2 regions of the Brevibacillus sp. GCM10020057 genome follow, and region 1 is predicted to be linked to the other one. Evidence: a T-box and tRNA genes for the amino acid it is inferred to sense, from the RefSeq annotation. Region 1 holds a T-box; the other holds one or more tRNA genes.

Region 1 (15,964 bases):
CGTAGCAGGCAGCCAAAAACTTTCGGGAAGTAGGTTCTGTTTCCAAAAATCGAAGGGTTTTCCAGGCGCTATGCATAAGTATCCACCTTCAGTAATTTTCGTAAAACGGTTAATTAGAACAGGGTATTTTTTGATTTATCTGTATAATTCATTCTATACACGAACGTTGAATGCGATTCTTGACAGTAAATTAAGGCATTTGCTAAACTGTCTAAAACTATCACCGAGAGGAGCTTACTGCAGTGCGGGAAGATAAATTTGTAAAAGAAGGATTAACGTTTGACGACGTATTGCTCATACCGGCGAAGTCTGAAGTTTTGCCGCGGGATGTAGACCTGAAAACGAAGTTGAGCGATTCGGTTACCTTGAACATTCCCTTGATCAGTGCCGGCATGGATACGGTAACGGAATCTGCGATGGCCATCGCCATGGCACGTCAGGGTGGTATCGGGATTATCCACAAGAATATGTCCATCGAGCAGCAAGCAAGTGAAGTCGACCGCGTAAAACGTTCGGAGAGCGGTGTCATTACCAACCCGTTTTCCCTGACGCAAGATCATACGGTAGCGGATGCGGATGCGCTCATGGGCAAATACCGGATTTCCGGTGTGCCGATCGTGGATGAAGGCAAGCATTTGATCGGGATTTTGACCAACCGCGACCTGCGCTTTGTGCATGATTTCTCCACACCGATTCGTGAAGTCATGACCAAGGACAACCTCGTGACTGCCCCAGTGGGAACGACGCTGCAACAGGCAGAAGCGATCCTGCAAAAGCACAAGATCGAGAAACTGCCGTTGGTGGACGAGAACAATGTCCTGATGGGTCTGATCACGATCAAAGATATCGAAAAAGCCATCCAATACCCGAATGCTGCCAAAGACGCACAAGGACGCCTGCTGTGCGGTGCTGCGGTGGGGGTTTCCAGCGATACATTTGACCGTGCTGCCGCTCTGGTAAAAGCCGGTGTGGACGTACTGGTCGTCGATACGGCACACGGACATTCCCGCGGTGTGATCGAGACCGTAAAAGAAATCCGCAAAGCCTATCCTGACCTGACGATCGTGGCCGGAAACGTAGCTACCGGTGAGGCTACCCGCGATCTGATTGAAGCAGGGGCATCTGTGGTAAAAGTAGGGATTGGACCGGGTTCCATTTGTACTACCCGCGTCGTAGCCGGTATCGGGGTGCCGCAAATTACGGCGATTTACGATTGCGCCCGCGTGGCACGGCAGTACAATATTCCAATTATTGCCGACGGAGGCATTAAATACTCCGGCGATTTGCCAAAAGCGATTGGCGCTGGCGCCTCTGCCATCATGATCGGAAGCCTGTTTGCCGGAACGGAAGAAAGTCCGGGAGAATTCGAGATCTACCAAGGCCGTCGCTTCAAGGTATACCGCGGCATGGGCTCCATCGGGGCGATGAAAGCGGGAAGCAAAGACCGCTACTTCCAGGAAAACGCACAGAAGCTGGTTCCGGAAGGGATCGAAGGCCGCGTTCCTTACAAAGGGCCATTGGCTGATGTCACGTTCCAGATGATCGGTGGTCTGCGCGCCGGCATGGGCTATTGCGGTGCGAAAACGATTAACGATCTGATCGAAAACGCGCAGTTTGTACGCATCACGGGCGCGGGACTTCGTGAGAGCCATCCGCATGACGTCCAAATCACCAAAGAGGCTCCAAACTACTCAATTTCCTAGTAAACCATTTAGTTCTCTGGACCTAACCCCCTTTTTCCTTCTGGATTGAGGGGGTTTTTTCTGCACTTTGCTATCAATTACAGCTGGAAACAAACTTCAAGCGCACCCGCTAACTATGGTAAACTGGAATTGGTGTGTGCATGTAACGAGAAAAGCTATCGACAGAAACGGGAGAGTGAGAGAATCTAATGAAACGAAAGACATGGACGAAGCGCTTGACGGGCCTGTTCCTTTCTGTCGCTGTGTTCGCTACAGCAATGGGAGGAACTGCGTCAAAGGCCGAGGCAGCACCTGCAGCCGACCTACAACTGGCAGCCAAATCTGCCATTCTCTTAGAGGCATCAACGGGTAAAATTTTGTACAGCATCAATCCGGATGTACCACTGCCTCCTGCCAGCATGAGTAAAATGATGTCCGAATATCTCGTGCAAGAAGCGGTCAAGCAAAAGAAAATCAGCTGGGACGAGCAGGTTCCGGTCAGTGAATACGCCTTTTACGTGGCGAAAATCTCGGATGCGTCCGGTGTTTATTTGAATGCAGGCGAGTCTTTTACGGTCAGAGAGCTGTACAAGGCAATGGCTGTCGTTTCGGCCAACGATGCGACAGTTTTGCTCGCAGAAAAAGTAGCCGGCAGCGAGGCCAACTTCGTGCAGATGATGAATCAGAAGGCAAAAGAGCTGGGCATGACCAACACCTCCTTTGTGACCTCCACCGGTTTGCCGGCCAATGAGCTCGGTCCGTACTCCGTGCAGACAGACCAGGTAGAAAACCTGATGTCCGCCCGCGACTCGGCCATTCTCGCCCGTGCATTGATCCGCGATTTCCCGGAAGCGCTCGAGGTATCGAAAATTCCCCGACTGACGTTCCGCGAAGGAAAACCGGACCAATTGAAAAAAGCAAACTACAACTGGATGCTGCCTGACCTGAACAACTATTACCCTGGCGTCGACGGCTTGAAAACGGGCTACACCCAGGCAGCAGGCTACTGCTTTACCGGAACGGCGACGCGCGACAACATGCGCCTGATCTCCGTCGTCATGGGTACGGAAAGTGAAACGAAGCGTTTTGTGGAGACGAAAAAGCTGTTCGACTACGGCTTCAGCAACTTCAAGCTGACCAAGCAGTTGGACAAGGGTGCGACGGTCAAAGGTTTTGAGACCGCACCTGTGAAAAACGGTGTAGAACTGGAAGTCGGCGCTGTTACCGGCAACCAGGTAAACATGCTAACCAAGATTGGTTCCGAAGCGAAGTTCACCCCGACTGTGACCTTCCAGGAACTGACGGCGCCGATCAAGCAAGGTCAGGTGATTGGTAAGCTCGTTCTGAAAGAAGAAGGAACCAAGGACAGCGATTATCTGCAGCCGGAAGATGCCGAAAAAGCAGGCGTCGATCTCGTAGCGAGCCAGGAGGTCGAAGAAGGCAGCTGGATTCGTCTGTTCTTCCGCAGCATCATTCAATTTTTCAGCAACCTGTTCAGCAGCGCAACCGGAAAGTAAACAGGCTGATCCCCATCTCTTAGCGAGGCGGGGATTTTGCTTTTTTCTGGGGTTGAGAAAAAGGGGTTGTTTTTCTCGGTATCTTTCGTTTACAATGACCTTAACAATGAACCATAACACCACAGAACAGTTGTGGAGATACTTTTAGATATAGGGGGAAACAAGATGGTACAGGTAGGAACATCCCGCGTAAAAAAAGGTATGGCTGAAATGCAAAAGGGCGGCGTCATCATGGACGTTGTGAATGCCGAGCAAGCGAAGATCGCTGAGGCGGCTGGTGCGGTTGCTGTCATGGCACTGGAGCGCGTTCCTTCTGACATTCGTGCAGCCGGCGGGGTAGCGCGGATGGCTGATCTTAGCATCGTTGAAGAAGTGCTCAAGGCTGTGTCCATTCCGGTGATGGCAAAAGCGCGTATCGGTCATTTCGTGGAAGCGCGTGTTCTGGAATCTTTGGGTGTCGATTACCTCGACGAGAGCGAAGTGTTGACTCCTGCGGATGACTTGTACCATATCAATAAAAAAGAATTCACCGTTCCGTTCGTATGTGGCGCCCGCGACCTTGGCGAAGCGCTGCGCCGTATCGGTGAAGGAGCGTCGATGATTCGCACAAAAGGGGAGCCAGGGACCGGAAACATCGTGGAAGCCGTTCGCCATATGCGCACGATGATGGCGCAGATTCGCAAAGTACAGGCGATGTCCTACGACGAGCTGATGGCGGAAGCGAAAAACCTGGGCGCTCCGTACGAACTGCTGGAGCAGGTACACAAAACCGGGAAGCTGCCAGTCGTGAACTTTGCAGCAGGCGGCGTAGCGACTCCTGCGGATGCTGCCCTGATGATGCATCTCGGCTCCGATGGCGTGTTCGTCGGTTCCGGTATTTTCAAATCGGAAAATCCGGAGAAATTCGCCCGCGCGATCGTGGAAGCGACGGCCCACTACGACGATTACGAGCTGATTGCCCGCGTCTCCAAAGGACTGGGCAGCGCCATGACAGGCATCGAAATCTCCAAAATTCGCGAAGCAGACCGCATGCAAGAGCGCGGTTGGTAAGGTGAGCGCTATGAAAATCGGTGTACTGGCCTTGCAAGGCGCGGTAGCGGAACATGTACGCATGCTGGAAGCGGCCGGAGCGACAGCCGTTGCCGTCAAAAAAGTGGAAGAGCTGGACGATTTGGACGGGCTGGTCATCCCGGGCGGAGAGAGTACGACGATCAGCAAGCTCATGCACAAATACGGCTTCATGGAAGCCATCCGCCAGTTTGGCGAAGCGAAAAAGCCGATCTTCGGCACATGCGCCGGAGCCATTCTCCTGGCGAAGCAGATCAACGGACAGGACGATTGCCACCTCGGCCTGATGGACATCAAGGTCGAACGCAACGCATTTGGCCGGCAAAAGGATAGCTTCGAGGTCAACTTGCCGGTAGCGGGTGTCGCTGCTGATTACCCCGCCGTTTTCATCCGCGCCCCCTATATCATGGAAGTCGGAGAAAATGGGCAAGTGCTGGCGAAGTACGAAGAGAAGATCGTGGCCGCAAGAGAAGGGCATTATTTAGCGGCAGCGTTCCATCCGGAATTGACGGACGATCATCGCCTGCATCAATACTTTCTCGAGATGGTGAAAGAGTACCGCAGCTAGGGGCGGTACAGGCAAAAAGCTTTGCCGCCAAACGAAAACAAGTCTCGCTACGGCATCCTTTGTGATGCCGTTTTGCTTTGGAAGCATCCATCCGCAAGCGTACCCGGCAGGAAAACAAGCTGCAATCGCGACAGCCGCCCTTTACACAGGTATAGAACCTGTAGTACAGTTAACAATAGAAGCAAGAGTGAATGACAGAACGCAATGATGAGAACAAGTACTTCGCAAGAGCCTGGCCTAGAGAGTCGGTGGTGGGTGCAAACCGAACCGGTGTGCGAAGGAATCCATCTCGGAGTGGCAAAGGATAAACTTTGTCCGGCACCGTCCCGTTACGACGGAAGAGTGGACAGATGCGAACCGTTTGGGCGCATGTGTCAACGAGGGTGGCAACGCGGGTATCCAACACTCGTCCCTTACCAGGGGACGGGTGTTTTTTATTTTTTTCACATTCGATTCGGAGGGATTCAGACATGTTGGACGTAAAAGTATTGCGCCAGGATCTGGAGGAAGTCAGACGGCGCTTGGCACATCGCAATGAAGATATTTCGGCGCTGGACCAATTCGCCGAGGTAGATGAAAAAAGACGCCAGGTGATTCAGGAAGCCGATGCGTTGAAAAACAAACGCAATACAGTATCCGAGCAAGTAGCGGTGCTGAAGCGCAACAAGGAAAACGCGGATCACCTGATTGCAGAAATGAAAGAAGTAAATGACCGCATCAAAGTGCTCGACGAAGAGCTGCGCCAGCTGGATGAGCAGCTGGAACAAATTTTGCTGAGTCTGCCAAACCTGCCGCACGAGAGCACGCCGATCGGAACGTCCGAGGACGACAATGTGGTCGCATGGACGTGGGGAGAGCCGCGCAACTTTGGTTTTGAGCCGAAACCGCATTGGGATCTGGCCAGCCAGGCAGGCATTCTCGATTTTGAAACAGCGGCAAAGGTGACGGGGAGCCGGTTTGTGTTTTACAAAGGATTGGGTGCCCGCCTGGAGCGCGCCCTGATGAACTTCATGCTCGATCTGCATACGAACGAACACGGCTACGAAGAAGTGATTCCGCCGTACATCGTCAACCGCACGAGCATGACGGGGACCGGGCAACTGCCGAAGTTTGAAGAGGACGCATTCAAGCTGGATGGTCCGGATTACTTCCTGATCCCGACGGCTGAAGTTCCTGTCACCAACATGCACCGTGATGAAATTCTGGATGCGGCAGACTTGCCGCGCTACTATGCGGCGTACAGCGCATGTTTCCGTTCGGAGGCGGGCTCGGCCGGCCGCGATACGCGCGGGCTGATTCGCCAGCACCAGTTCAACAAGGTCGAGCTGGTCAAATTCACCAAACCGGAAGATTCGTATGAGGAACTGGACAAACTGGTGAAAAATGCGGAGAAGGTACTCCAGCTGCTGGGCTTGCCATACCGCGTCTTGAGCATGTGCACCGGCGATTTGGGCTTCACTGCCGCCAAGAAGTTCGACCTCGAAGTATGGATGCCGAGCAACAACACGTACCGGGAAATCTCGTCGTGCTCGAACTTTGAAGACTTCCAGGCGCGCCGCGCGAATATTCGCTTCCGCCGCGACAGCAAATCGAAGCCGGAATTCGTGCATACTCTAAACGGCTCCGGTCTTGCGATTGGCCGTACCGTTGCCGCGATCTTGGAAAACTATCAGGAAGCAGACGGAACGATCGTCATTCCGGAAGTGCTTCGTCCGTATATGGGCGGCGTAGACAAAATCGCTCCGAAATAACAGAACCGATTCAACAGACAGCCTTTGTGCCTACGGGACAAGGGCTGTTTTTTTTTTTGTGTTGTAGTACAGAATGGGAAAATTTAAAAAATATGTTGCACTGTATTAGTTGCTGTTATATAATAAAGGCAAATATTTAGAAAATTGTTTTAATACAGATGTGGAGGGAATGGAAATGAACTGCAACCGTTGTGAGGGAAACGGCGAACTTACGTGCACGAGATGTGGGGGAGTAGGTCATGATGAAAATGGGGCGGCTTGCCACTATTGCTTGGGCGATGGCCATGTGAGCTGCAGCCATTGCAGTGGGAGCGGGTATCAGGAGTAGAACCATTTTTTTTGCTCTATCTGTACTATAATACAAACAATTAATTGAATCTGTATCATAATAATGTTTTCTGATGGAGGAGGAGCTATCTTGAGTACAATTCCTACGAATCACTCTCCGCTTGAACTTAGCATTACCGGAGACATGCGGGAAGGTTTTAGCGACATTCTCACACCGGAAGCCATCCAGTTTATCCTCAAGCTGGAACAGAAGTTTGGCGACAGACGGCAGCAATTGCTGGCGTTGCGTCAGGAGCGGCAGCTGAAAATCGATGCAGGCGAGCTGCCGGATTTTTTGCCCCAGACAGCTGCGGTCCGCGAAGGAGACTGGACGGTCGCTCCTTTGCCTGCGGACTTGCTGGACCGTCGGGTGGAAATTACAGGACCTGCGGGCGATCGGAAAATGGTCATCAACGCTTTGAACTCCGGGGCGCGAATGTTCATGGCAGACTTTGAGGACGCGAACTCCCCCACTTGGGAAAACACGATACAGGGACAGATCAACATGAAGGACGCAGTGCGCCGCAACATCACCTACACCAGTCCGGAAGGCAAAAAGTACGCGCTGGCCGAGAAAACGGCTGTGCTGATTGTGCGTCCGCGCGGCTGGCATCTGGACGAAAAGCACATCACGCTCGATAGCAGACCGATCTCCGGCAGCCTGCTCGACTTCGGGCTGTACTTTTACCATAACGTCCATGCGCTCATCGCCAATGGAACCGGCCCTTATTTTTACCTCCCGAAGCTGGAAAGCCATCTGGAAGCGCGTCTGTGGAACGACGTATTCGTGTTCGCCCAGGATGAGCTGAACATTCCGCGGGGGACGATTCGGGCGACGGTGCTGATCGAGACAATCCTGGCTGCTTTTGAAATGGATGAAATCTTGTACGAACTGCGCGAACACAGCGCCGGACTGAACTGTGGGCGTTGGGATTACATCTTCAGCTACATTAAAAAGTTGCGCAATCAGCCGCATGTCATTACTCCGGACCGCGCCCAGGTGACGATGACGGTTCCTTTCATGAGAGCGTACACGTCGCTGGCCGTAAAAACGTGTCACAGACGGCAGGCTCCGTGCATCGGCGGCATGGCGGCGCAAATCCCGGTCAAGAACGACCCGGCCAAAAACGATGAGGCGATCGCCAAGGTGCGCGCGGACAAGGAGCGGGAAGCGTACGACGGGCACGACGGCACATGGGTCGCGCACCCTGCGTTGGTCCCGGTGGCGATGGAAGTGTTTAACCGCCTGATGAGAGAGCCGAATCAAATCTGGTACAAACGGGAGGACGTTCACGTGACGGCCGAAGACCTGCTGGCTGTACCAGAGGGTGAGATCACAGAGGAAGGCGTCCGCACGAATATCAGCGTCGGTCTGCAGTATATGGAGGCTTGGCTGCGCGGCTACGGTGCTGTTCCCATCAACAACCTGATGGAGGACGCGGCGACTGCGGAAATTTCCCGTGCCCAAGTGTGGCAGTGGATTCGCCATCCCCAAGGTATCCTGCAGGATGGACGCAAAGTGACGGAAGCGTTGGTCAAGCAGTGGCTGACGGAAGAGCTGCAGGCACTGAAAACAGCAATGGGAGCAGAGCGATACGGGACCAGCAAGTTTCCGCTCGCCGGGCAGCTGTTCCTGCAGCTGGTTACCGCAGATGAATTTGAAGACTTTTTGACGGTTCCCGGCTATCACTACCTCTCATAGGGACAGCATAGGGACGAGACCCGGTCGAGGGCTGCTGAGTGCGTGTTTCATTTCAATTCCAATATAAAAAAACGAGTGGGGGAAACGAAAATGAGCAAAGCAAACAAACAGGAAGCGATCCAACAGGTGGAGAAAAGCTGGGAAACCGAGCGTTTTCAAGGCATTACCCGTCCGTATACCGCAGAGGATGTCGTCCGTCTGCGCGGCACCGTCCATATCGAGCATACACTCGCAAAGCTGGGGGCAGAAAGGCTGTGGCATCTGCTGCACACCGAGCATCACATCAAGGCATTAGGTGCTCTGACCGGGAACCAGGCGATCCAGCAAGTAAAGGCAGGACTGAAGGCCATCTATTTGAGCGGCTGGCAGGTTGCGGCGGACGCCAATCTCTCCGGACAAATGTACCCGGATCAAAGTCTTTATCCGGCCAACAGCGTGCCCCACGTCGTCAAGCGCATCAACCAGGCGTTGCAGCGCGCCGATCAGATCGACCAGTCGGAGGGCCGCACCGATACGTATTGGTTCGCGCCGATTGTAGCTGACGCAGAAGCCGGCTTTGGCGGTCCGCTGAACGTATTTGAGCTGATGAAAAGCATGATTGAAGCGGGGGCGGCAGGGGTGCACTTCGAGGACCAGCTCGCTTCCGAGAAAAAATGCGGCCATATGGGCGGCAAGGTGCTCATCCCGACGCAGGCAGCCGTCCGCAACCTGATTGCCGCCCGTTTCGCGGCAGATGTCATGGGTGTCCCGACGATCATTGTGGCCCGCACCGACGCGAACGGCGCCTTCCTCATTACCAGCGACATCGACGAGCAGGATCAGCCGTTCCTCACCGGCGAGCGCACGCCAGAAGGATTCTTCCGCCTGCGCGGCGGTCTGGATGCTGCCATCGCCCGCGGCCTTGCGTACGCGCCGTATGCGGACCTGATCTGGTGCGAGACGTCCGAGCCGAACCTAGAGGAAGCACGCCGCTTTGCCGAAGCCATCCACGCGAAGTTTCCGGGCAAGCTGCTCGCCTACAACTGCTCCCCGTCGTTCAACTGGAAGAAAAAGCTCGACGAGGAAACGATCGCGCGCTTCCAGGAAGAGCTGGGCGAGATGGGCTACAAGTTCCAATTCGTCACGCTGGCTGGCTTCCACGCGTTGAACTACGGCATGTTCGAGCTGGCAAGAGGCTACCGCGACCGCGGCATGGCTGCCTACTCCGAGTTGCAGCAGGCAGAGTTCGCGAGCGAGCAGTACGGCTACACGGCAACCCGCCATCAGCGCGAGGTAGGCACCGGCTATTTCGACGAAGTCGCTCAGGTCATCGCCGGCGGCACTTCCTCCACGACAGCTCTGACCGGCTCTACCGAGGAAGAGCAGTTCGCTCATCAGTAAATCTTTATCAGACTAATAAAGACAACACCAAGGACCGGGAGCAATCGCTTCCGGTTCCTTTTTGGGAGGGAAGCGAGTGGCGACCGCAAGCGGGCACGGCTTGGGACACGGAGGGGGAAAGAAGGGAGCCGGGACAGCGGGGGAGGTGAGGGGCGCAGGCATTGGGTTGCACGACTGTTTGCCAAAAGCGGGGGAACTGAATATAATAATGAAGGAGGCAGGCAGCGGAAAAACGCTTTCCAGCCCAATACCTATGTCCCCGTAGCTCAGCAGGATAGAGCAACGGTTTCCTAAACTGTAGGTCGGAGGTTCGAATCCTCTCGGGGACGCCATACAGCTTCAAAACCTTTCTACGACGCGGTTCTCTGATTTCCAGAGAGCCGTGTTTTCGTTTATCACGGAAACAACCAGTCGACAACATTTCTCGTTCGCCAGTTACAAGGCAAAAAATGTGGTTTACAAATAAATGGTATTAATAGTATTGTTATCAACGCGCGCGATGGGTTGACGGCGTAAAGTGGTGTCGAGCCTATAGTTTGGAGGCGAATGTATGATTCGAGTGGTTCATGTACGAGGATTTGAAAACGATAGCATTGTTCCGTCGATGCTAAGTTTAGAGGATCGTATCGTTTTTCTGGTGCGCAAAAACATGCAGAATGAAGAAATGCATTTCGATAAGATTGTAAAATACCATGTACTTTCCAATGAGTTTGCTGAGTGGTCTTTTACAAAACCTGTTGGTATTGTAAGTAATCACGATAGTGGCAAGCATGTGATGTACTATGCCTCAACGGAATGGAAAAATCATGAAGTTAACATAGAATTTTATAACTTCGACTGTGATACATTTAAGAACACATTTGTCTGTTCAATAAATATGGAGGACAAAAGTGGGTCACATATTGGAGATTCAGATATAACGAATACTGAATTATATGGTATTGATGAACGCTTTTGTATTGTTGCGTTGCCGAATGTCAGTGATGATTCTAACGCTTCGATTTTTTCCCAAGTATTACTGTTAGATAGTGCCGAAAAGAGGCTTTATCAGATACCGAATATATTGGGCAATAATGATTTGTTTTGCAGGTTGGATCAATTGTATATCCAAAAATATAACGGAGAAACCTGTCTCTATTTGAAAACGGGAAGATGCACTGTATCAGAAAAAAGAAGAGCTTATCGGGTGCGTAATAAAAATAGTCTTGATAAGAGTCTGGATGGAAATGAGAGCATCATTTGTATAGAAATAAACAAGTTCATTAGTATGGTAAAAAGGGAAATACCAATCGGAATCGACTCGATCCTGGATTCATGTAAGAGCGAAAGTGCCTTCTCTATGATGAACGCTAATGGTCGAATTTTTTATGGCAGATACAATTTCGCCCATAACAACACGGAAATCATGGAGATTGCTTCTGGACAAATTCACAGGAAGCATACTGTAAAAGGGGTAGAAAACAGAGTAGTACAGTCGGATGGACGCTACTTCCTCATGAATGAACATGAGGGGAAACAGGTTCTACTCGACTTGGAGAGTGAAAAAACAATTTTTATTACTTCACCGGATGAAAGAATCATTACGGGCAACTTGAAGTATGTTATTACCAACAGATTTAGAACTAGTGAAATTTTTTATTACAATTTGTTAGAAAACTCTTCAAACAAGATAGGGACTGGGTTAACGGATTTTGATCCATCCAAAAATGAGCTCATTCTCTTCCATGAGTAGATTAGCAATGGTATAGGGAGGTTTCCGGAGTGCAGTATTTTCAAGGGATCATCGACGCGATCAACGGGCTTCCGGGCAAGCTGCTGCAGGTCGTGGCGACGGTCAACGAGCCGATTTACGCGTTGACGAAAACGCTGGTCGTGACGAACGTTTTATTGGGGATACTGGTCGTGACTTCGCTCGCGAATATTTACATGCTGTGGAGAAATGGCCGCAGATGACTGCCGGCAAGCGTTGAGGGCTGTCTGATGGGAGAGGGAGCCGTAAAAAGGGACGGGATGAAAGCGGGCGAATCGCAAGGCTCCGGCTGATTGGCGGGCTGATACTTGTAGATGAGCGATCGATTGAAGCAGGCACCACAGGGACATTCCTGGGGTGTATTTTTATTTCCGGACCGGCCGGAGCCGAAGCACGCAAGCAAACGGGCCGGGTCGACAATCCTTTCCATGCCTCGAGGAAAAGATGTCGCAGTACGGAGGAAAATGTTGGACCATCAAGAACTACTTATCAGTTACTTTTTCCAAATCGGGAAGACAAACAAAACGAGGGGAACGAGGGCCATGCGAATGCGTATCAGAACCGGCTTGTTAGCTGTTTGCTTGTTGACTCCTTTCCTGATGCCCCCGCCATTTGCCCAAGCGGCTACCCATGTGGAGGTTGCGGTCGATCAGCTGAATGTCCGCAGCGGTCCGGATGCAACTACCCAGATCGTTGGGATGATTGCCAAGTCGATGCGACTGCCGATCGTGCAGGAACAAAAAGATTGGACACAAGTGAAGCTCGCCAATGGCACGGCTGGCTGGATCAATAACAAATACGTCAAGAAGCTGGACATTCCGCAGATCAAGTACGTCAAAAGCAATGTCGGCATGCTGAATGTGCGGGCCGAACCGAACGCAACTGCGCAAATCTTGCAGATCATCGATCAAAACGGCGTATTCCTGCAATTGAAAAAACAAGGGGATTGGGCGCAAATCAAGCTGTCTGACAAAGCGAGCGGCTGGGTGAATGCGCGGTACTTGTCCGAGACGAGCGCACCTGCGCCAAAACCGGCAGCCACGCCGGTGCCAACGCCGTCATCGTCCGTGCCGACGACGCCAGCAGCAACGCCAGCGTCCACATCTGCCATACCAACATCATCGACACCAACACCCACGCCAGTCCCTGCAGCACCCGAATGGCCAAACGGCTCCTTCGATGGCCACAGTGCGGGAACGATCGTCTTAACCGAAGGGCATGAAGTATACACGGCACCGGACTTTCTGGCGACAGTCATCGGGCAGCTCGACGCGGGTACGACGGTCAGCTATTACGGGTATGCAGACGGCTGGTACTCCATCTACTACAACGGAACGTATTCGTACCTGTACAATCCGGTGGCGCAGGAGAACGCCATGCAGGGAAACTTCGCCATCGAGAACGTGCAGCAGGACAGCAGCGAGCAGAACAACTCCACCATTGACAGCGCCGCGCCGCCGCAGCCGGACGTATCACCAGAGACTGCAACTCTGGACACCGCATCCCCGGCAGCGTCCATCCGCGTGAAAAATGCCGACACGAATCTGCGGAGCGGCCCTGGCACGACCTATCCCGTCGTGGGGATCGTTCAGCCTGGACAAGTCTTTCCCATCGTGCAAGAGGAAGGCGACTGGTATTTGATCCGCAGGCCGGACAATACGACTGCCTACATCGCGGGATGGATTGTGGAGAAGATCGCACCAGTGGGCAGTGCGGGAAGTACGGGCAGTACAGGCGGCTTGTCCCCGAACGGCTCCGGAACGGCCCCTATCGGCTACAACCAGGGCATGGTCGGGAACGAATCCGTGTACATTTACCACACGCATAACCGGGAGTCTTGGCGCAATGTCGCGCGAAATACCCAAGGCAGCTCCGTAGATGACCCGGAAATCAACATAACGCTGGTCGGAAAGCGGCTGGGGGAACTGTTGAACGGCAAAGGCATCGCGGCGATGGTCAATCAGGATGACTTCGCGCAGAAGCTGGCAGAGCAAAAGAAAAGCTACGCCATGTCCTATACGGAATCGTACAAGGCAGTCATGGCAGCAGCGTCCGCCAGCCCGAACCTGAAATACATTTTCGATATTCACCGGGACAGCGATGAGCCGCGCAGCAAGGTCGCAATCACCTTGAACGGCAAGACGTATTCACGCATTTTGTTCGTCATCGGGACAGCCAACCCGACTTATCAGGAAAACAAGAAGCTGGCGGAAATCCTGCACGCCCGGCTAGAGGCTGCTTATCCCGGATTGTCGCGGGGAGTCATTTTGAAGGGAACCAACGAAGGAAACGGTGTGTACAACCAGTCCGTATCCCAGGGCAGCCTGCTGTTGGAGTTTGGCGGCACGAACAACACGCTGGAGGAGTGCTACAATACGGCAGAGGCTTTTGCCGATGTGTTCGTGAACTACATGCTGGAATCGCAAGTGGCGCTCAAGTAGCAGGCAAAAGACCCGGAAAAGCCGGTACTGGGCGACCGGGATTGTCTTGCCGCTGTTTTCAAAGCTCAGTCAGAAGTATGGCGGGGCTTTTTCCATGATGCAAAAAAGCTCCCTTCATCCGCATATGCGAGAGAAGGGAGCCTGTAGAGAAAAAGGGGAACCTGCGGCCAGGATGTCAGGCTGAAAAATGTATCAGACTGTTCAGCCAGGAGCCCCCAATATATCGAAGTCAATAGTCTTCTTCCTGCCGATTCCCGGACGCAAGAAACTGTACGGGCAGGGCAGCACTTGCGCATTCTTTTTTGAAGGATGGGAGAAAGAGAGTTATACTGAAATGGATAACGAGGTGATTTTGATGAAACAGTCCTCACTCTGTCCCAGGTTTGAAAAAGGCATGCAACTGCTGGGAAAACGGTGGACAGGGCTTATCTTGTATCAGCTGCTGGCGGGGCCGCAGCGATTTTGTGCACTGGAAGGAGCGCTGCCGGTCAGTGGGAGGCTTCTCTCGGAGCGGTTGAAGGATCTCGAGAAGGAAGGTCTTGTGCATCGGCAAGTGTTCACGGACTGTGCACCGGTGCGGGTGGAGTATTCCTTGACGGAGATGGGGTTGGCTCTGGAACCTGTACTCAAAGGAATTGAAGCCTGGTCTCAGACATGGATCGAGCTGGAGTCAAAAACAGCGACAGAATGATGCGACAAGAAAAAGCCGCCTGCCACAAACAGCGAACGATACCGCAGCTCGCAGCTGGTTTTTGCGACTGTAATAAAAATAGCCCGGTACGGCTTACACCGTTACCGGGCCATTCTGCTTTGTGAAGGACTTACAGCTTTTTGATCTCGTCTTTGAGCAGTTCGGACTGGGTGCCAAAGACCACTTGCACGCTGCCTTGGCCGAGCTTCATGACACCGGCTGCACCGAGTTCCTTCAGCCCTTTTTCATTGACGATCTTGTCATCCTTGAGCACGAGGCGCAGACGTGTGATGCACGCATCGACAGTGACGATGTTTTCTTTGCCGCCGATGAGGTCAAGTACCTTTTGGGCTTTATCCTGCATGGTGTTCGATCCTCCTGTTGTGCCGGCGTTGACATCGTCGTCTTCGCGTCCCGGCGTCTTGATGTTCATCTTCACGATCAGGATGCGGAAGAGGAAGTAGTAGACGACGGCGAACACCAGACCGATCGGAATGATCAGCCATGCGTTGGTGGAAAGCGGGAAGTTCAGCGCGTAGTCGATCAGGCCGGCGGAGAAGCCAAAGCCGTGCTTGATGCCCATCGCGGTCACGATGAAGCCGGATACCCCGGTTAAAATGGCGTGAATGACGTACAGCATCGGCGCTGCGAACATGAAAGCAAATTCAAGCGGCTCGGTAATCCCGGTCAAAAACGACGCGAGAGCCGCCCCGATGAAAACGGATGCGATGGCCTTGCGTTTTTCCGGCTTCGCCGTGTGAATGATGGCAAATGCGGCTGCAGGCAGCGCGAACATCATGATCGGGAAGAAGCCGGTCATAAACATACCAGCGGACTTGTCGCCGGCGAAGAAGCGGTTCAGGTCGCCGTGGACCACTTTTCCTGCGGCATCGGTAAAGTCGCCGATCTGGAACCAGGCGATGGCGTTGAGCACGTGGTGGAGACCAAACGGGATGAGCAAGCGGTTAAAGAAGCCAAACAGACCGGCACCGAGCGCACCCAGACCGACGATCCAGTTCCCCACGCTGTTCAGCGCGTCCTGGATGGGACCCCAGATGATTCCGAAAATCAGGCCGATGATGACCAT
Region 2 (15,964 bases), on a different contig from region 1:
TTGCTGCAAATCGGTCATGTAGTTTTCCATCGTCTCAAAATATCCGGTCAACAGTCTGCCGACCATCTGATCCCGCTGTTCGTCGCCGGTAAAGAAGCTAAGCAGCAGAAAGCAAAGCTCCTGGTTCTCGGAAAAGAAGCGAAGATGCTCATCCAACACACTCATCATGCGGTCTTCCAATGACAGCTCTTCCTTTTGCATGACACTGTCGACATGGTAAATCAGCATCTTCACGCCTTTTTCAATGACGTACAAAAACAGCTCTTCCTTGGTGGAAAAATGGTAGTAGAGCGTCCCCTTGGCGACCTGCGACACTTCCGCGATCTGATCCATCGAGGTTTCGCTGAATCCGAATTGGGAGAAGGCAGTCAATGCCCCCTGTGCAATCTGGTCTTTTTTGGAAATGGACATCACATCCGTCCTCCTCCGGTTATTTGAACTGACTAGTCAGTACAAAAACAGTGTAAATCCACTGCCTGGTCTTGTCAAGACGGCCACTGTTATCCTTTGCGGGCAGAAAAAAAGACCGCAGCGTCGCGGTCTTATCTCGTCATGATGGCCCGGTACGTCTCCTGCGTAGCCGGCAGCGGCTTTACACCGAGCTGCTCCTGCAATTTGGCCACGCATTTCTCGTACCAGCGAATCGCCTGCTTGCGATTGTTCTGCCGGTAATAGGCGGTCATCAGCAGCCGGTACGCTTCCTCCCAACAGTCGTCAACCCTAAGGATCGCCTCGCACCAGCGAATCACGTCCTCCAGCCGTCCATCCTCCAGCCGGATTTTCGCCAGCTTTTCCGCTCCGCGCAGGAACAGCGCCTGCAGACGCTCCCGCTCCTCCACGCACCAGTCGTCGTAGCGGCACTCCGGCAGGTAGTCGCCCTGGTAGTACGTCAGTCCTTTTTCCAGCAGGACAGCCGCCTGCGCCGGGTCTTCCTGGGCGAAGCCGTCCGTTACCAGCTTCTCGAACTCCTCGACATCGATATGATAGCCCGATGCGAGGTTAAATCCGTAGGAGCTGCCGTGCCGCTGGATGAAAAACGTCTCGGCCCGCGCCGTGCGATTGGGCTCCAGCGCCTTGTTCAGGGCGTTCAGCGCCACCTTGAAGTCGCGGATGGCAGATTCCTCGTCACTGTCTGCCCACAGCCTGTTTATGATCTCTTCCCGCGCCAGCAGATGCTGCCTTCTGGTCAACAAGAGCTGGAACAACAGCTTGGCCGTGCCGCGCTGCCACGCTTTTTCGCTAAGCTCGTGTTCGCCCAGCCAGACACGGAACTGTCCCAATGTCTGGATTCGCAGCGTATACCCGGGATGGAAGGTCACGTTTTGCAAGCCCAGATCGTTCAGCAGCTGCGAGACGTAATCCGGGAAAACCTGGCGCCGCTGCGCTTCAAGCAGGACGGGCATGAGTTGCTGGACGTCCTGCGGCGTGAGCATGGTCGGGCGCTGCAGGAGAAAGTCGTACTCTCCGGATTGCATGAGCGACAGCGCCTGGGTGACAGCCGGCACGAAAAGATCCCACTGCTTGCTGCGGTACGCCAAAAAACTGAGCCACAGCTGGCAGGTCACGACGCCGAAGCTGTCTCCGCATCGGCTAAGCCGCTCTGCACAGTCGCGGAACACTTCCTGTGCCTCATTATCCCTGCCGTATACGGCGTAGGCGATCCCGATCGCCATGCGCACCAGGCTGTTCAGCCAGTCGTCCTGCATCGCTTCCGTCTCTTGCTTGCCTCTCTCCCCGTACTGCAGCGCGAGATCGAGCGCCTTTTCCCGTCCGTGGAGCAGCGTCAGCCCGAGCAGCGTCTCGGACTTTCCGCGCGTCGACTGAAGCTCTTCCATCATCGTCAGCCCTTTTTCGTAGAGCTGGCGAATCTCTTCTGCGGGCAGCCGCTGACCGATCAGCGCGGCATGGGCTTTGCGCACGTAGCCGTTTGCCTCCACGAACGGCGAATGAGCCGCCCGTCCCAGCTCGATCGCCGTCTCCGCCGCTTGCCAGCCCCGCTCCCAATCTCCGTTCAGCGCGTAGACAAAGGCGAGCAGCAGCGACGTTTCCCGATAGGAGCGAGTCAGCTTGGGATGGAGAGTGCGCTCCGCGAGCGATTTCTTTTCCAAGAGCTGTATGGAAGACTGCAGCCTGCCCGTCCGAAACAGCAGGCGCGACTCCAGCTCCACCTCTGTCATTTGCTCCAGCTCCTGGCTTTTTTTGTACCATTCCGCCGCCTGCTTCGCGTCTCCCCGGTTGGTGTAGATTTCTGCCAGCACCCGGTAGAGGCGCGGGGCCATTTCCTGTCCCTGCTCGGCAGGTGGCAGGAGCGCGATCGCCTGCTTGAGCAACGTCTCCGCCCGGTCGCCCTGGACGCTGTCGAGATGGACGCGGGCCATCCCTTCCAGTCCGCGGCATTGTCCGACCAGATCGTGCTTGCCAGCGCACAGATCGAGAAAACGCTGGTACGAGCGAAACGACTTGACGTAATGACAGCGATAGCGCTCCACCTCTGCCTGATAAAACCAGAGCCAGTGCTTCTCCTCCTTGACCGCGTCCGGCAGCAGCGTGATCCAATGGTACAGGACATCCAGTTTCCCGTCCGTCAGCAAACGCTCGGATGACTGGCAGAGCCACTCTCCCAGAACACCCCATTTTTCCGCGTGCTGCAAATGCTCGAACGCCTTGCCTTCCTCTCCTTTGCTCCGATACCAGAGCGCGGCAGTTTCGTTCACCTGTCCATACAGCTCGCTGTGCGAAGCCAGCTTGCTCGCCAGCAGACGCTGGAACAGCGGGTGAAAGGAGTAGGTGCCGCTTGCGCCTGGCAGCAGGAACAGATTTTGCTGGTTGGCCTGCGCCAGTTGCTCCACGCCGTTCTCCCCGATAATCTGCAGGCAATCTGCTTCTTCAAACTGTTCAAGTACGGCGCATTTCATCAAAAACTGCTGCGCCCCCTCCTCCAGCCGATTCCACACTTCTGCCTCGAGCAAATGCACCAGGCGGGTCAAATCACGCAGGCTGTCTGCGACAGAGGTTCCGCTCGCTATCTTCTCGCCCAGAAAACGCAGCGACTGGGCCCAGCCCCGCGTCACTTGATCCACGCGGTCCCACTCCTCCGCGGTCAGCCAGACGTCGTACTCATCCTGAAAAAGCGCTTCGCTGTCTTCGCGGGAAAAGGTCAAATCCGCTGTGTCCACAGACAGGCACTCCCCACGCGCTTTCCACAACTCCAGCTCCGGCCAGACCAATCGGTGCCGCGTCAGGATCATCAGCTTCAGATGATGGGGAAGCTGCCCTGTCAGTCTCCTGACAAATGCTTCGACAGGACCTTCCTTTGGTATCCCATGAAAATCATCCAATACGAGCAAATGATCGCGGTCTGCATTTAGCTGCAGCCAATCTCTGACGAACAGCTCTGCCATACGATGAGGGTCCAGCTCCCCAAAAGCAGCTTCGCTTAGGCTGCTTAGGAGCGACTGGCCGAACCCCGGATGAACTCGCCGCATACTTTCCACAAGGCCGTGCAAAAAAACAGCCAGTTCCCCATCTGCTTCGTCCACGAAATACCAGCTGGATTCGAGCCGGGCATCACCCAGGTACGCCGCAACGGACGTCGTTTTTCCGTAGCCGGTCGCTGCGTGTACCACGCAAAACGGGACGTGCGCCAACAGACGCAGCTTTTTGGCCAGGGTGGGACGCCGCAGCACGTACGGCTTCGGTCTGGGCGGGGTGATTTTGGTGATCGAAATCTGCGGTGTTTTCATGAATTGCACTCCTCGCCGTTCTCCTTCTCTCCTTCTTTATTTCCCTCTTTTCGCCCGAATTTCCTGCCTCGACAGGCGCAAACGACAAAAAGCCCACCCGGACGTCCAGGTGGAGCTTCGTCAGTCAACCAGGTTGTACCCTTTGTGCGTGTAGCCCATGTCGTTGATCAGCACTTGAAATTCCTCGTTGCTGACCGGCTCGCCGCGCATGATCCGCTCGTGCAAATCCGCAATCCTGTCGTAAAGCGCGCGATTTGTCGAGACGTACATGATGTTGTAGCGGGTTTCGGTCTGCAGCCGCACCCTCATCCGGTCGACCACGCGTTTTTGCAGCGCATCCGTATGGCCGTTGTCGTTGCGGATGATAGCGCCCGGCGTGTGCGGGATCGACGGTTTTGGATTCACTTCATCCGGCTTTGGCGTGTCGAGCGGCAGGACCCCGACCAGCAGCGTGTCCTTGAACGCCAGCACTTTGATGTCGACCACGCCGGGAATTTTTTCCGCATGTCTTTCCAGCAAAGAGACCAGATGGGGCTCGCGCTGATGCATGTACTTTTGGCTGATCATCGCGGCCGGCCCCTTATCCATGCCGGCATTGTCGTTGCGATAGTTGATTCCGAACGATTCGAACTTCGCCTGGTTCCCGTTTTTGTCCTCCGCGCCTTGTTCTTTGTTTGGAGAACAACCTGCCAGTGAGCCTGCGAGCAGCAATGCAGCACATATCCCCGCCTGAATTCGCCTCAACAAAAAACACCTCCTTGCACATAGTGTGTTGTGCAGGAGGTGTTCTTACTCACGAAACGCTTTCCTAATTATTGCTGACAAATTCGCCTTCGTACACGTCTTGCTTACCGTCTTTTTCGGCTTTCAGCGTAAAGGTGCGGATGCCGTCGTACGTGTCGTGATTGAATTCAAACGTACCGTCGGAATTGACCTCTACTTCAAAGGACTTGTCCTCCAGCGTGATGACGAGATCGCTGCCCGGCTCCACTTGTCCGCTGACCCGGTACAGACCGATCGTAGCGATGGCAAACGTTTTTCCTTTCACTGTGGAACGGTCGATCAGCTTGGCTTCATTTGCCGATGTATCCGGCTTTTGCACCGTGGTGTTGTCTTTTGGCGTTTCGGTTGTCGCTGTGTTCTCTGCGGATGGCATGTCCGAAATCAGTACAGTCTGGGAAGCCTGATTCCAGTCTACTTTGTAATCGAGCGCTTCTGCGATAAAACGGACGGGCACCATGGTGCGCTGGTTGATGATTTGCGCCGGGACGTCCAGATTGATGGTTTGTCCGTTTTTCCTGGCGATTTTTTGTGTCACGACCAGGCGGACGTTGTTCGTGCCTTTGTTGATCGTCACTGTCCGTGTTTGTTCGTTCCATTCGACATCAAAGCCAAGGGTTTCTGCGATCGGACGGATCGGCACCAAAGTACGGCTCTCGCGGATCACCGGCTTTTGGTCTGGGAATGCAATCGCCTTTTGGTTGTATTCCACCTTAATCGCAGCTGGCGCCGCAGCGGCGGAAGCAGAGAAAGCGGCTGCTGGCACGAGCGCGATGGTCAGGACGAGCGAGGCTAATTTTTTTAGCATTTGGTCCACTCCTTTTCAAAAAAGATTCGCACGTTTCTAAATCTACTATAGGTAGTTGGCCGATGCAAGCGATCCGACTGCAAGAAACAGACGCAACGCCCATTGTAAGAGCTGTCCCGGCAGCAGACAAATGGAAAAAACTGGATTTCCGACTCCTGTCGAACTATGCCCTTTGAACTATTTTCAAATTGTTACAAAAATGAAACCAACATGCAGACAAAAACCGTTACAATGAACATACACCGCTGTCATTTTTCATTTGAAAGAGGCAAAGACGATGAAAAAAATAATTCCTTTCCTCATCCTCGCACTTATTTTTTGCATGATTCCTCCGGGCGGAAGTTCCGCGAACACAGCTGCCATCCAACTAGGCAGCGATGTGCTGTTCGAGCAATTCCACTCCTTGATCGAAGGCAAGAAAGTCGGCCTGCTGACAAACCAGACCGGCGTTAACAGCCAGGGAACGAGTACGATCGACCAACTTCGACGCGATCGCAGCGTCACGCTCGCAGCCCTCATCGCCCCTGAATACGGCCTTGACGGCAAGACCCCTGCCAGCCAGGAGGTGACTCCTTCCATCCACCCTGTATACGGCATCCCCGTTTACGATTGGAACGCAGCGAAGAAGGAGCCCTCGGATGTGTTTGAACATGTGGATGTGCTGCTCGTCGACCTGCAAGATACCGGGGCACGCACGAACCCTTACATTACGAACCTGTACGATTGCCTGTCAGCCGCAGCAAAACAGGGCAAACCGGTCATCGTTCTGGATCGTCCCAATCCGCTGGGAGGGCAGCTGGTCGACGGCCCTGTACTGGAAGCGCCGCTTCGCTCCTCCATCGGACCTGACACACTGCCTCTTGCCCACGGCATGACCATCGGGGAGCTGGCTCTGTTCTTCAACCGCAACATCGGTGCAGACCTGACTGTCGTCCCCATGCAGGGCTATACCCGCGCGATGCTGTATCAGGAGACGGGTCTTGCATGGACGCCGAATGCGCCGCAGCTCGGGACATTGCCGGCCGTGTTTGATTCCCTGGCAACAGGCATCGCCGACGGGACCTCTCTTTTGGTCGCTGACGACTTTTCCTGGATCGGCGGCGAAGGGATCGATGCCAACCGCTTTGCGGATGCTCTCAATGCCAGCCTCTTGCCAGGGGTGGTATTCTTGCCCGACACCCGCAATGGCGCTGGGGGAGTGAAGCTGCAAATCATGAATGTCCATCTGTACAACCCGGTCAAAACGGGCATGTACATCCTGGCTTATGCGCGGCAGCTTGGCCACTTCCCCGTTCCCCAGAGCACGGACACGGAAATTTCGCTCTTGGACCGGACGATGGGAGCCGCAAAAATCAGCGAAGCGCTGGCGCAGGAAAAGAGTCCGCAAGACCTGGAAGCCCTCTACGCCGATCAGCTTGCTGCATTCAAAGAGCTGCGCAAACCGTACCTGATCTACGGTGACGAGCCATATCTGCCGCTGCTGCCGATCAAGAGCAAGGCTGCTGCTGTGCCGCAGGCGGGCGCGAAGGGAGAGGCCAATCCCGTGCAGCCAAGTGACAAACCAGTGCAGACCGGAACAAAACCTGCTCAACCTGGCACCGCTCCAGCAACTCCGGGAGCCAAACCCGCTCAGTCTGGTGCAACACCGGCGCCGACTGCGGTCAAACCGGCACAGCCAGCTGCCAAGCCGCCCGCAGGCAAGCCAGCCGTCAAGCCGCCTGTTGCCAAACCTGCAACAGACAAGGTGGCGTATCTGACCTTTGACGACGGACCATCTGCCGTGACGCCGCACGTGCTCGATACATTGAAAAAATTCGGAATCAAGGCAACGTTCTTTATCGTCGGACGCAATGTTCCGGGACATGAAGCCATTCTCAAGCGCACTGTTGCCGAAGGGCACGCGATCGGCGGACATACCTACTCTCACGATTACAGCATCGTGTACAAAACCAAGGAGGCATTTTTCGCCGATCTGGAAAAGGGAAACCAGCTGATCGAAAAAGCGTCGGGGATCAAACCGACCCTGTTCCGCTATCCCGGCGGCAGTACGAATACGGTCAGCCACAAGTATCAGGACGCCAAGCAGTACAGCCTCGCCAATCCCGTGATGAATGCCATCAAGGCGGAAGCGGCCAATCGCCACTACATCTTCATCGACTGGAATGTGACCAACGGAGACGCGAGAAGCAACAAATACACTGCTGCCAGCGCAATCGCCAACATCAAGCAGCAAGTGAAGAACCAGAAAGAAATCGTCATCCTGATGCACGACTCAAGCACCAAGTCTCCTACTGCCCAGGCGCTGCCGGAGATCATTACCTTCCTGAAGTCCAAAGGCTACCGGTTCGACGTCATCCGGCCCGACCATCCGACGGTATCCACCGTCAAATAATGGCTCACCTGCTGCACGTAAAAAGTCCGCTCCCGGCCATCCAGACCGTCGAGCGGGATTTTTCTGTTTCGATTTTTTATTGGTTTGCTTTTTTATTGCTGCGTGGCGAGAACCTCATAGCGTTGGCGCAGCTCCCGTTTCAAAATTTTTCCGCTCGGATTGCGCGGCAAATTGTCGGCGATCACGACGTATTTCGGCGCCTTGAAGGTGGAGAGCCGCTCCTTGCAAAAAACGAGTATCTCCTCCTCGGTCAAGACCTCGCCTGCTTTCGGCACGACGACTGCCGTAACCGCTTCGATCCAGTACGGATGTGGAATGCCGATGACCGCTGCCTCGGACACCTTCGGATGCAGGTAGATCACTTCCTCCACTTCCCGGCTCGCTATGTTTTCTCCCCCTGACTTGATCATATCTTTTTTCCGGTCGACTACGGTAATGTATCCTTCCTCGTCCATGATCCCCAAATCTCCGCTGTGGAACCATCCGCCGAAAAAGGCGGCCTGCGTCTTTTCCGGATCGCGGTAGTAGCCGATCATGGCGTGGCTGGTCCGGTGTACGATTTCGCCGATGCTGCCGCGCGGCACTTCGTTTCCTTCGTCGTCCACGATTTTCGTCTCCACATTGAGGGCAGGCTTCCCGGCCGAACCCGCCTTGCGGATCTGCTCATCCGGCCCAAGCACCGTGGCGAGCGGAGCTACCTCCGTCTGGCCGTAGAAGTTGTAGAACCGTGCATTGGGCAGTCGCTGATTCAGCTCCTTCAGCACTTCGACAGGCATGATCGCCGCACCGTAATAGCATTTCTTCAAGGAACCAAGATTGCGCGAGGCAAAATCAGGCGAACGCAGCAGCGCAATCCAGACCGTCGGCGGGCAAAACAGCTGGGTCGCCTGGAGGGCCTCCACCGCCTCCAGCAGCAGTGCCGGAGTCGCCTGCTCCAGAATGATACCGCTTCCCCCCAAATAAATGTATGGCCCCAAAAAGCAGTGCAGCTGGGCGCTGTGGAACAGCGGCAGCGCGTGAACGGCTACGTCATCCGCCTTCATGTCGCCGTCGATAATCGTGCTGACATATTCGGAGATGATGCTCTTGTGGGTGAGCATGACCCCTTTTGGCCTGGATTCCGTGCCGCTGGTGTACAATATATGGGCGACATCCTCGTCGTCGAGGTCGACATCTGGCTCGTCGTCGCTCGCGCCCGCGATCAGCTCGCGAAGCGGCAGCCATTCCCCTGTCCGGGCAGCTGGCCTGGAAATGAGCGACTTGAGCCGAGGCGCTACCCCCGACAATACGACAGCCTGTTCGGCAATTTCGCGAAATTCGGGCGCGGCAAAGACGGCAGCCGCTTCCGCATGCCCCAGGATAAACGCCACGTCGTCCTTGTTCAGCATGAAGTTGATCGGTACCATGATAATGCCTGCCTTGGCCAAGGCAAAATTGAGGATGACAAAGTCCATGGAGTTGCGGGACAGGACAGCCGCCCGCTCACCTTTTTGCAGTCCCATTGCGATCAGGGCATTCGCAGTCCGGTTGACGATGCGATCCAGTTCGCGGTATGTAAGCACTTCCTCCTCAAATCGCAACGCGGTTTTGTCGGGATACCTTGCATGACTTCGCCGCAAAATGTCCCCCAGCGTATTTCTCCTGACCCTTTTGGCTTCGATCATCGGTCGCATGCCCCCTACCAGTTTTTTCTTCTAGTATAGCAACAATTATCTGTATTGTATTTATTTTCTGATATTTTAGAGCAAAAAAGACGGCAGCTTCGTCTGCATTATTGAAGCTGCCGCGGGGCCCCAAGAAACAATCGAGTCCTTACGTACAGGATATACCATTATGAAAGATTCATCGACATTGATGTTGCTGGATTTTCAGGAAAAATACGGTGCCCTGCCGCAGCACTGCCGAAAAAGCCGCCCGCAAATCCTTGCACGACTGGACACACAAGCCCAAGGTACAGGCAAAAAAATAGCGGCGACTCTCTGCACAGATTCGTCCGCCGCAAGTTCCCCAAATGTTTGTACTAGATGATGATTTCCTTACAAACCCATTATGCATCCAGAGAACTGCTGGTTCCACAAGTAAATGATGGAATCAGAGGGAGTTTTACGCATTTTCCGGTAAGGCGGACAAAATCAAAAACGTCCCGCTGGGAAAGCACAGTGGCCTCCCCGAACGGAACGTATATCTGCGAAAAGTATGGCGGAGGGAGCAGGATTCGAACCCGCGTGAGCTTGCACTCTAACGGTTTTCAAGACCGCCCCGTTATGACCACTTCGGTATCCCTCCACATTTTGAACAAGTCTTAGTATAGCACAGCGATCCGGTAGCTGACAAGTTCGCTCCACAGATTGGAAAATGCGACACTGCACTTGTACGGGATCGGGTATTCTGTTCCATTCTTGGTCTGAACAAGTATGGCCTGGCTCCTCTCCGGGGGAGCGGCAGCCAGGCGCTTCTCAGGCGAATCGGTCTACTTTTTCAGCACGACAAGCTTCAGCTCGGTCAGCTCCTCGATTGCATACTTGACCCCTTCGCGTCCCATCCCGCTTTCCTTGACGCCTCCGTACGGCATATGGTCCACGCGGAAAGTAGGAATATCGTTGATCATCACTCCGCCGACATGCAGCTCGTCGGCGGCTTGCAGGGCGAGGCCAAGGTTGTTCGTGTAGATCCCTGCCTGCAGGCCGTAGCGGGAGTCGTTGACGAGCGCGATTGCCTCCTGGACGGATTCGACCGCGTTGACCAGCACTACAGGTCCAAACACTTCCTGGCAAGACACCTTTGCCTCTGCGGGCACCCCGGTCAAGACCGTCGGCTGCAGCATGCGTCCAACCACTTCTCCGCCGCACTCCACGCGAGCCCCCTGCTGCTTCGCTTCTTCGATCCAGGCAACAGCTCGCTCCGTCTCACGCGGGCTGATCATGGCGGAATAGTCTGCGTCCTCGGACAAGGAATCTCCCCCGCGCAGCTTTTTCGTCTCTGCCACGAACTTGCTGACGAACTCCGCAAAGCGTTCTTTGACAACGTAAATGCGCTGGACGGAAATGCACACTTGTCCGGAGTAGGCAAAAGCGCCGAAGATACAGCGGGGAATGACCTCGTCGAGATTGACGTCGCGGTCGATGATGACCGCCGAGTTCGAGCCGAGCTCCAGCGTCACCCGTTTCAGTCCTGCGCGGTTGCGGATGTCGATCCCGACGGCAGGACTTCCGGTGAAGGTCAGCGCTTTTACGCGCGGGTCGGTCACCAAGAGGTCGCCGACGGACGCGCCGCTTCCTGTCACCACGTTCAATGCGCCAGCGGGCACTCCTGCCTGCTCAGCGATCTCGGCCAGGAAAAAGGCAGACAGCGGCGTTTGGGAAGCCGGTTTCAGGACGACGGCATTGCCTGCAGCCAATGCTGGCCCTACCTTGTGCGCCACGAGGTTCATCGGGAAGTTAAACGGCGTAATCGCGCCGACCACCCCGAGCGGCTCGCGCACGGTGTAAGCCAGTCTGCCTTCCCCTCCGATCGCTGCATCCAGCGACAGCGTCTCCCCGTGAATGCGCTTCGCTTCCTCGGCTGCGAACTTGTAGGTCTGTATGGTGCGGATCACCTCGCCCCTCGCCGTCTTGATCGGCTTGCCGGCTTCCAGCGCGATGATTCTGGCGGCCTCCTCCAGTCTTTCATCCATCAGGCGAGAGATTTTTTCCAGAATCGCCGCCCGCTGATAGGCAGGCATCCGGCGCATGACTGCCGCAGCTTCTTCGGCAGCGTCTATCGCCTTTTTCACCGTCTCGGCGTCCGCCAGCGGGATTTGGGCGATTTCCTCGCCGCTATAAGGAGCATACAACGCGGCGTACTCGGCTGTCGGCACCCACCTACCGCCGATAAAGCATTGTTTCTTCATGGCCAACTCCCCCTTCTATTGGCGATTCGGCGTGCACAGCCCGGACAGGACATTTTCCAGCACGCTCAAGCCTTCCTCCAGCTGCTCATCCGTGATGACCAGCGGAGAAAGAATGCGGATCACATTGCTGTACAAACCGGCAGACATGACGACCAGGCCGTTTTGATAGCAAGCCTGCACGATTTTTGCCGTCAGCTCTTTATTCGGCTCCTTGCTCGCTTTGTCCTTCACCAGCTCGATCGCGCACATCGCGCCAAGACCCCGGGCATCGCCCACCTCGACGAACTGCTGTTTGAACTGTTCAAAACGTTTGAGAATCGTGTCGCCGATTGTCTTGGCCCTGTCGAGGAAGCCTTCCTGCTCCATCATTTCGATGACCTTGAGCGCCGCCACACAGCCGAGCGGGCTTCCGCCATAGGTGCCCCCGATTTCTCCCGGGTTCGGCGACTCCATGATTTCCGCGCGACCGGTTACCGCACTGATCGGCACACCTGCTCCGAGCGATTTGGACATCGTAACAAGATCGGGAACGACGCCGTAATGCTCCATGGCAAACATCTTGCCGGTACGGCCAAAGCCGGTTTGCACTTCATCTGCGATCAGGAGAATGCCGTATTTTTCGCAAATGGCTTTGACACCCTGGACGAACGCCTTGGATGGGACGACGAATCCGCCTTCGCCCTGAACCGGCTCCATGATAATCGCTGCGACGTTGTCCGCTGCCACTTCGGAGAGGAAAAAGTCTTCAAAGCGGCGCAGCACTTCTGCATCCGTCTCCTCCGGGGCAGCCCCGAACGGCGCGCGGTAATAGTACGGATAGGTCATCTTGTACGTGTCGGGAGCAAACGGCCCGAACTCGTATTTGTACGGACGCACTTTGCTCGTCAGCGACATCGCCAGCAGCGTCCGGCCGTGGAAGCCGCGCTCAAAGGAAATGATCGCCTTGCGCCCGGTGTATTTGCGGGCGATTTTCACCGCGTTTTCCACGGCTTCGGCGCCGCTGTTCAGGAAAAATGTCTTTTTCGCATGGTCGCCCGGCGTGATCTGGTTCAGTTTTTCCGCGAGCTGTACATACGGCTCATACATCATCACATGGAAGCACGTGTGTATGTACTGGTCCAGTTGCGCCTTGAGCGCCTCCACGACAGCCGGCGGACAGTGACCTGCATTGAGCGAACCGATGGCCCCTGCGAAGTCGATAAACGTATTGCCGTCGACATCCGTCAGCAGCGCGCCTTCCGCTTTGGCGGCAAAGACTGGAGTCGTATTGGCTGGACCGCGCGGCACGTTCGCTTCCTTTTTCGCGAGCAATTCCTGCGATCTGGGACCCGGCACAGCCGTTTTCAGCTGGATGAATTTCGTCGTAATCGGACTCATGGATAACCCCCTCCTATTCGTTCTGACTGTTCGTATCGGCGATGCCGCACCATTCGATCAGGGCGAGCGCAAAAATTTCGGCACAGCGGAATACGTCGTCCAGCACGATGTACTCGTTCGGATAATGTGCGACCTGCGTGACACCAGGACCTACGACGATGGCTGGCGTGTCTGCCAAGGCAGTCAGCAGGCCGCCGTCCGTCCCCCATGGAGACGCTTCCACAATGGCGCGCTCGCCCGTCACCGCTGCGAACTGGCGCTGCAAAATGTCCATCAGCGGATGATCCTCTGCTACCGCTCCCGGCACCCATCTCGCGCCGTACCATTCCAGCTCCACCGGATGCTCGGCGAACCATGGATCGACCTGCGCCAATTTTTTCAGGGCCGCCGCCATTTCCGCCTTGGCGTCTTCCATCTGCTCTCCCGGCGCTACGCCCATGCGCCCCTCCAGCGTAACGAGGTCAGCCACAGAGGACGGCCACTTACCGCCCCCGATGACGCCGATATTGATCGGAATCGGGATCGGCAGCTTCTCATACAGCGGATCGTCCAGCCGGTCGTTGCGTTCCTTTTCCAGCTGCCCGATCGCTTGCACGACAGCTATGCTCTTGTCGATGGCACTTACGCCCTCGTACCGCGTTCCTCCGTGGGCAGATCTCCCCTTGACGGACAGGCGGAACCACATGGAGCCTTGTTGCTTCGGGAAAATCTTCATGTTCGTCGGTTCCGGGACGAGCGCCGCATCCGCCTTGTAGCCGCGCAAAATCGTCGCCAGCGTCCCGGCGCCGCCGCTCTCTTCCTCCACGACGCTCTGGAAAATGACGTCGCCCTTCAGCTTCACACCCAGTTTTTTCAGGACCGAAATCGCCAGCAGGGAAGACAGATTGCCGCCCTTCATGTCCGTCGCGCCGCGTCCGTACAGCTTGCCGTCCTCCACTTTGCCGCTGAACGGATCGTCGCTCCACTGCGCGCGGTCGCCGGCAGGCACGACATCCACGTGGCCGTTCAAAATAATCGAGCGTCCTCCCCCGGCACCTTTCCAGACACCCACTACATTCGGGCTGCCGTCGAATACTGTACGCGGTGAGACAAAGTACGGATGCTGCAGCAGCTCGTCGCCTTCCATGACCCACAGGTCGACATCCAGGCCCATGTCGGCCAATGTCTTCGCGATGCTCTCCTGGATGGACGCTTCCTCGCCCTGTACGCTCGAATGTTGGACCCATTCCTGCAGCAGCGCGATCGCTTCATCCCTGTCCTTTTCCAGCTGTTCCTTTATGAGAGACTGCCAGTTTGCCATTTCGCTCCTCCTGACATGCGGAAATTTGGATAGATTCCACGCTTACCGAAAGACGCCGACCTCGCCCTCGATCTTCAGCTCCGCTTCCGTCGCGCCGATCACATCCGCGACGCTGTACGGGTACATGACCTCGCGCAAATACAGCCCATCTGGCAGGACCTGCATGACGGCCATGTCGGTGATAATCCAGTCCGCAGCCTGCCGCGCCGTCAGCGGCAGCGAGCACTCCCGGACGATTTTGGAGCGGCCGTTCTTGTCCAGATGAGTCGTGAGCACCATGACCTTTTTCGCCTTCTGCGCCAGTTCCATCGCGCCGCCCATTCCCGGCACACGTTTGCCCGGCACGATCCAGTTGGCGATGTCGCCGCTCTGGCTGACCTCCAGCACGCCAAGGATTGTCATATCGAGCAGGCCGCGGCGGATGATGGCAAAGGCCGTTGCGCTGTCAAAAAAAGAAGCGCCTGCCGCGAGCGTTACGGGAAAACCGCCCGCATTGCACAGCATCGGGTTTTCTTCTCCTTTTTTCGGGCTTGGTCCTGTCCCCAGAATTCCGTTCTCCGCGTGGAACATGACGCGCACGTTTGACGGGATAAAATCAGCGACCAGCGTCGGAATGCCGATGCCAAGGTTGATGATCATTCCGTCCTCGATCTCCAGTGCCGCGCGCCGGGCAATCCGTTCCCGATAGCTTTCCGTCTCTTTTACTTCTCCCACGCCCATTTCCAGTTCACCCCTTCACTTCTCACGATAAAGTGGACGAAGACGCCTGGTGTGACAATCTCTTCTGGTGACAACTCTCCGATCTCGACGATTTCATCCGCTTCCACGATGGTGATATCCCCTGCCATGGCGACCAGCGGGTTAAAATTGCGCGCGCTCGTATCGTATACGAGATTGCCGAAGCGGTCCGCCTTCTTGGCGTGGATGATGGACACGTCCGCGGTGAGCGGCGTCTCCAGCAAATACTCTTTGCCGTCCACCACGACCTTTTGCTTGCCCTTTTCCGCAATCGTGCCGATGCCGATGTCCGACAAAATGCCGCCGAGCCCGGCACCGCCTGCGCGTACGCGCTCTGCCAAAATCCCCTGCGGGCAGAACTCGACCTCCAGCTCTCCCGCCGTCATCTGCGCCCCTGCGTTCGGATTCGAGCCGATGTGGGACGCAATCACTTTTTTCACCCGTTTCTCCGTCACCAGCTTGCCGATCCCGATGTTGGGGAATGCCGTGTCGTTGCTGATGAGCGTAATATCGCGCACGCCTTTGTTCAAAATGCCCTGGATCAGCGAGGGAGGATTGCCTACCCCGCCGAATCCGCCTGCCATGAGGGTCATCCCGTCGTAGAAATGCGTCAACGCTTCTTCCAAGGAAATCACTTTTTCAAAACGGCTGGTCACCGGCCTCTCTCCCTTCTATCCGATCAGTGCTTCCTGCAGCTCCTGCTGGACGCTTTCTACTGCTTCCTTCAAGATGCGGAGCACTTCGTCGATCTCTTCTTTGGTGATGGTCAGCGGCGGTGCGATGATGACGCTGTCGCCTGCCACACCGTCAATGCCGCCTGTTGCCGGGTAGATCAACAGGCCTTTTTCAAACGCTTTGGCAATCACCTTGCCGCTCACGTTCTCGGACAGAGCGAACGGCTCTTTGGTCTGCTTGTTTTTGACAAATTCAAGCCCGC

Evidence for each region. A T-box is a leader RNA that pairs with one kind of tRNA and senses whether it is charged. The one in region 1 lies ahead of serS (serine--tRNA ligase), so its partner is inferred to be a tRNA-Ser.
Region 2: it has a tRNA-Ser gene. The T-box ahead of serS (serine--tRNA ligase) is inferred to sense a tRNA for this amino acid. The anticodon was not compared.

The regions. Positions count from the first base shown of each region.
Region 1 covers NZ_JBHUJW010000028.1:1,269-17,232, forward strand. Annotated here, with positions in the region: gene ACFSO0_RS09045 (YaaC family protein) at 1-76, opposite strand, end outside; gene guaB (IMP dehydrogenase) at 243-1,703, shown strand; gene ACFSO0_RS09055 (D-alanyl-D-alanine carboxypeptidase family protein) at 1,892-3,199, shown strand; gene pdxS (pyridoxal 5'-phosphate synthase lyase subunit PdxS) at 3,365-4,249, shown strand; gene pdxT (pyridoxal 5'-phosphate synthase glutaminase subunit PdxT) at 4,260-4,835, shown strand; T-box leader at 5,031-5,252, shown strand; gene serS (serine--tRNA ligase) at 5,306-6,586, shown strand; gene aceB (malate synthase A) at 7,005-8,615, shown strand; gene aceA (isocitrate lyase) at 8,706-9,995, shown strand; tRNA gene ACFSO0_RS09085 (tRNA-Arg) at 10,251-10,327, shown strand; gene ACFSO0_RS09090 (hypothetical protein) at 10,546-11,727, shown strand; gene ACFSO0_RS09095 (hypothetical protein) at 11,757-11,948, shown strand; gene spoIIP (stage II sporulation protein P) at 12,288-14,186, shown strand; gene ACFSO0_RS09105 (winged helix-turn-helix transcriptional regulator) at 14,542-14,877, shown strand; gene nagE (N-acetylglucosamine-specific PTS transporter subunit IIBC) at 15,008-15,964, opposite strand, start outside.
Region 2 covers NZ_JBHUJW010000043.1:1,113,718-1,129,681, forward strand. Annotated here, with positions in the region: gene ACFSO0_RS19210 (TetR/AcrR family transcriptional regulator) at 1-411, opposite strand, end outside; gene ACFSO0_RS19215 (AfsR/SARP family transcriptional regulator) at 543-3,743, opposite strand; gene ACFSO0_RS19220 (sporulation protein) at 3,864-4,487, opposite strand; gene ACFSO0_RS19225 (copper amine oxidase N-terminal domain-containing protein) at 4,552-5,331, opposite strand; gene ACFSO0_RS19230 (exo-beta-N-acetylmuramidase NamZ domain-containing protein) at 5,609-7,723, shown strand; gene ACFSO0_RS19235 (acyl-CoA synthetase) at 7,816-9,387, opposite strand; tRNA gene ACFSO0_RS19240 (tRNA-Ser) at 9,921-10,009, opposite strand; gene ACFSO0_RS19245 (aldehyde dehydrogenase family protein) at 10,194-11,612, opposite strand; gene gabT (4-aminobutyrate--2-oxoglutarate transaminase) at 11,628-12,989, opposite strand; gene ACFSO0_RS19255 (peptidase) at 13,003-14,289, opposite strand; gene ACFSO0_RS19260 (3-oxoacid CoA-transferase subunit B) at 14,332-15,009, opposite strand; gene ACFSO0_RS19265 (3-oxoacid CoA-transferase subunit A) at 14,991-15,683, opposite strand; gene ACFSO0_RS19270 (aspartate aminotransferase family protein) at 15,699-15,964, opposite strand, start outside.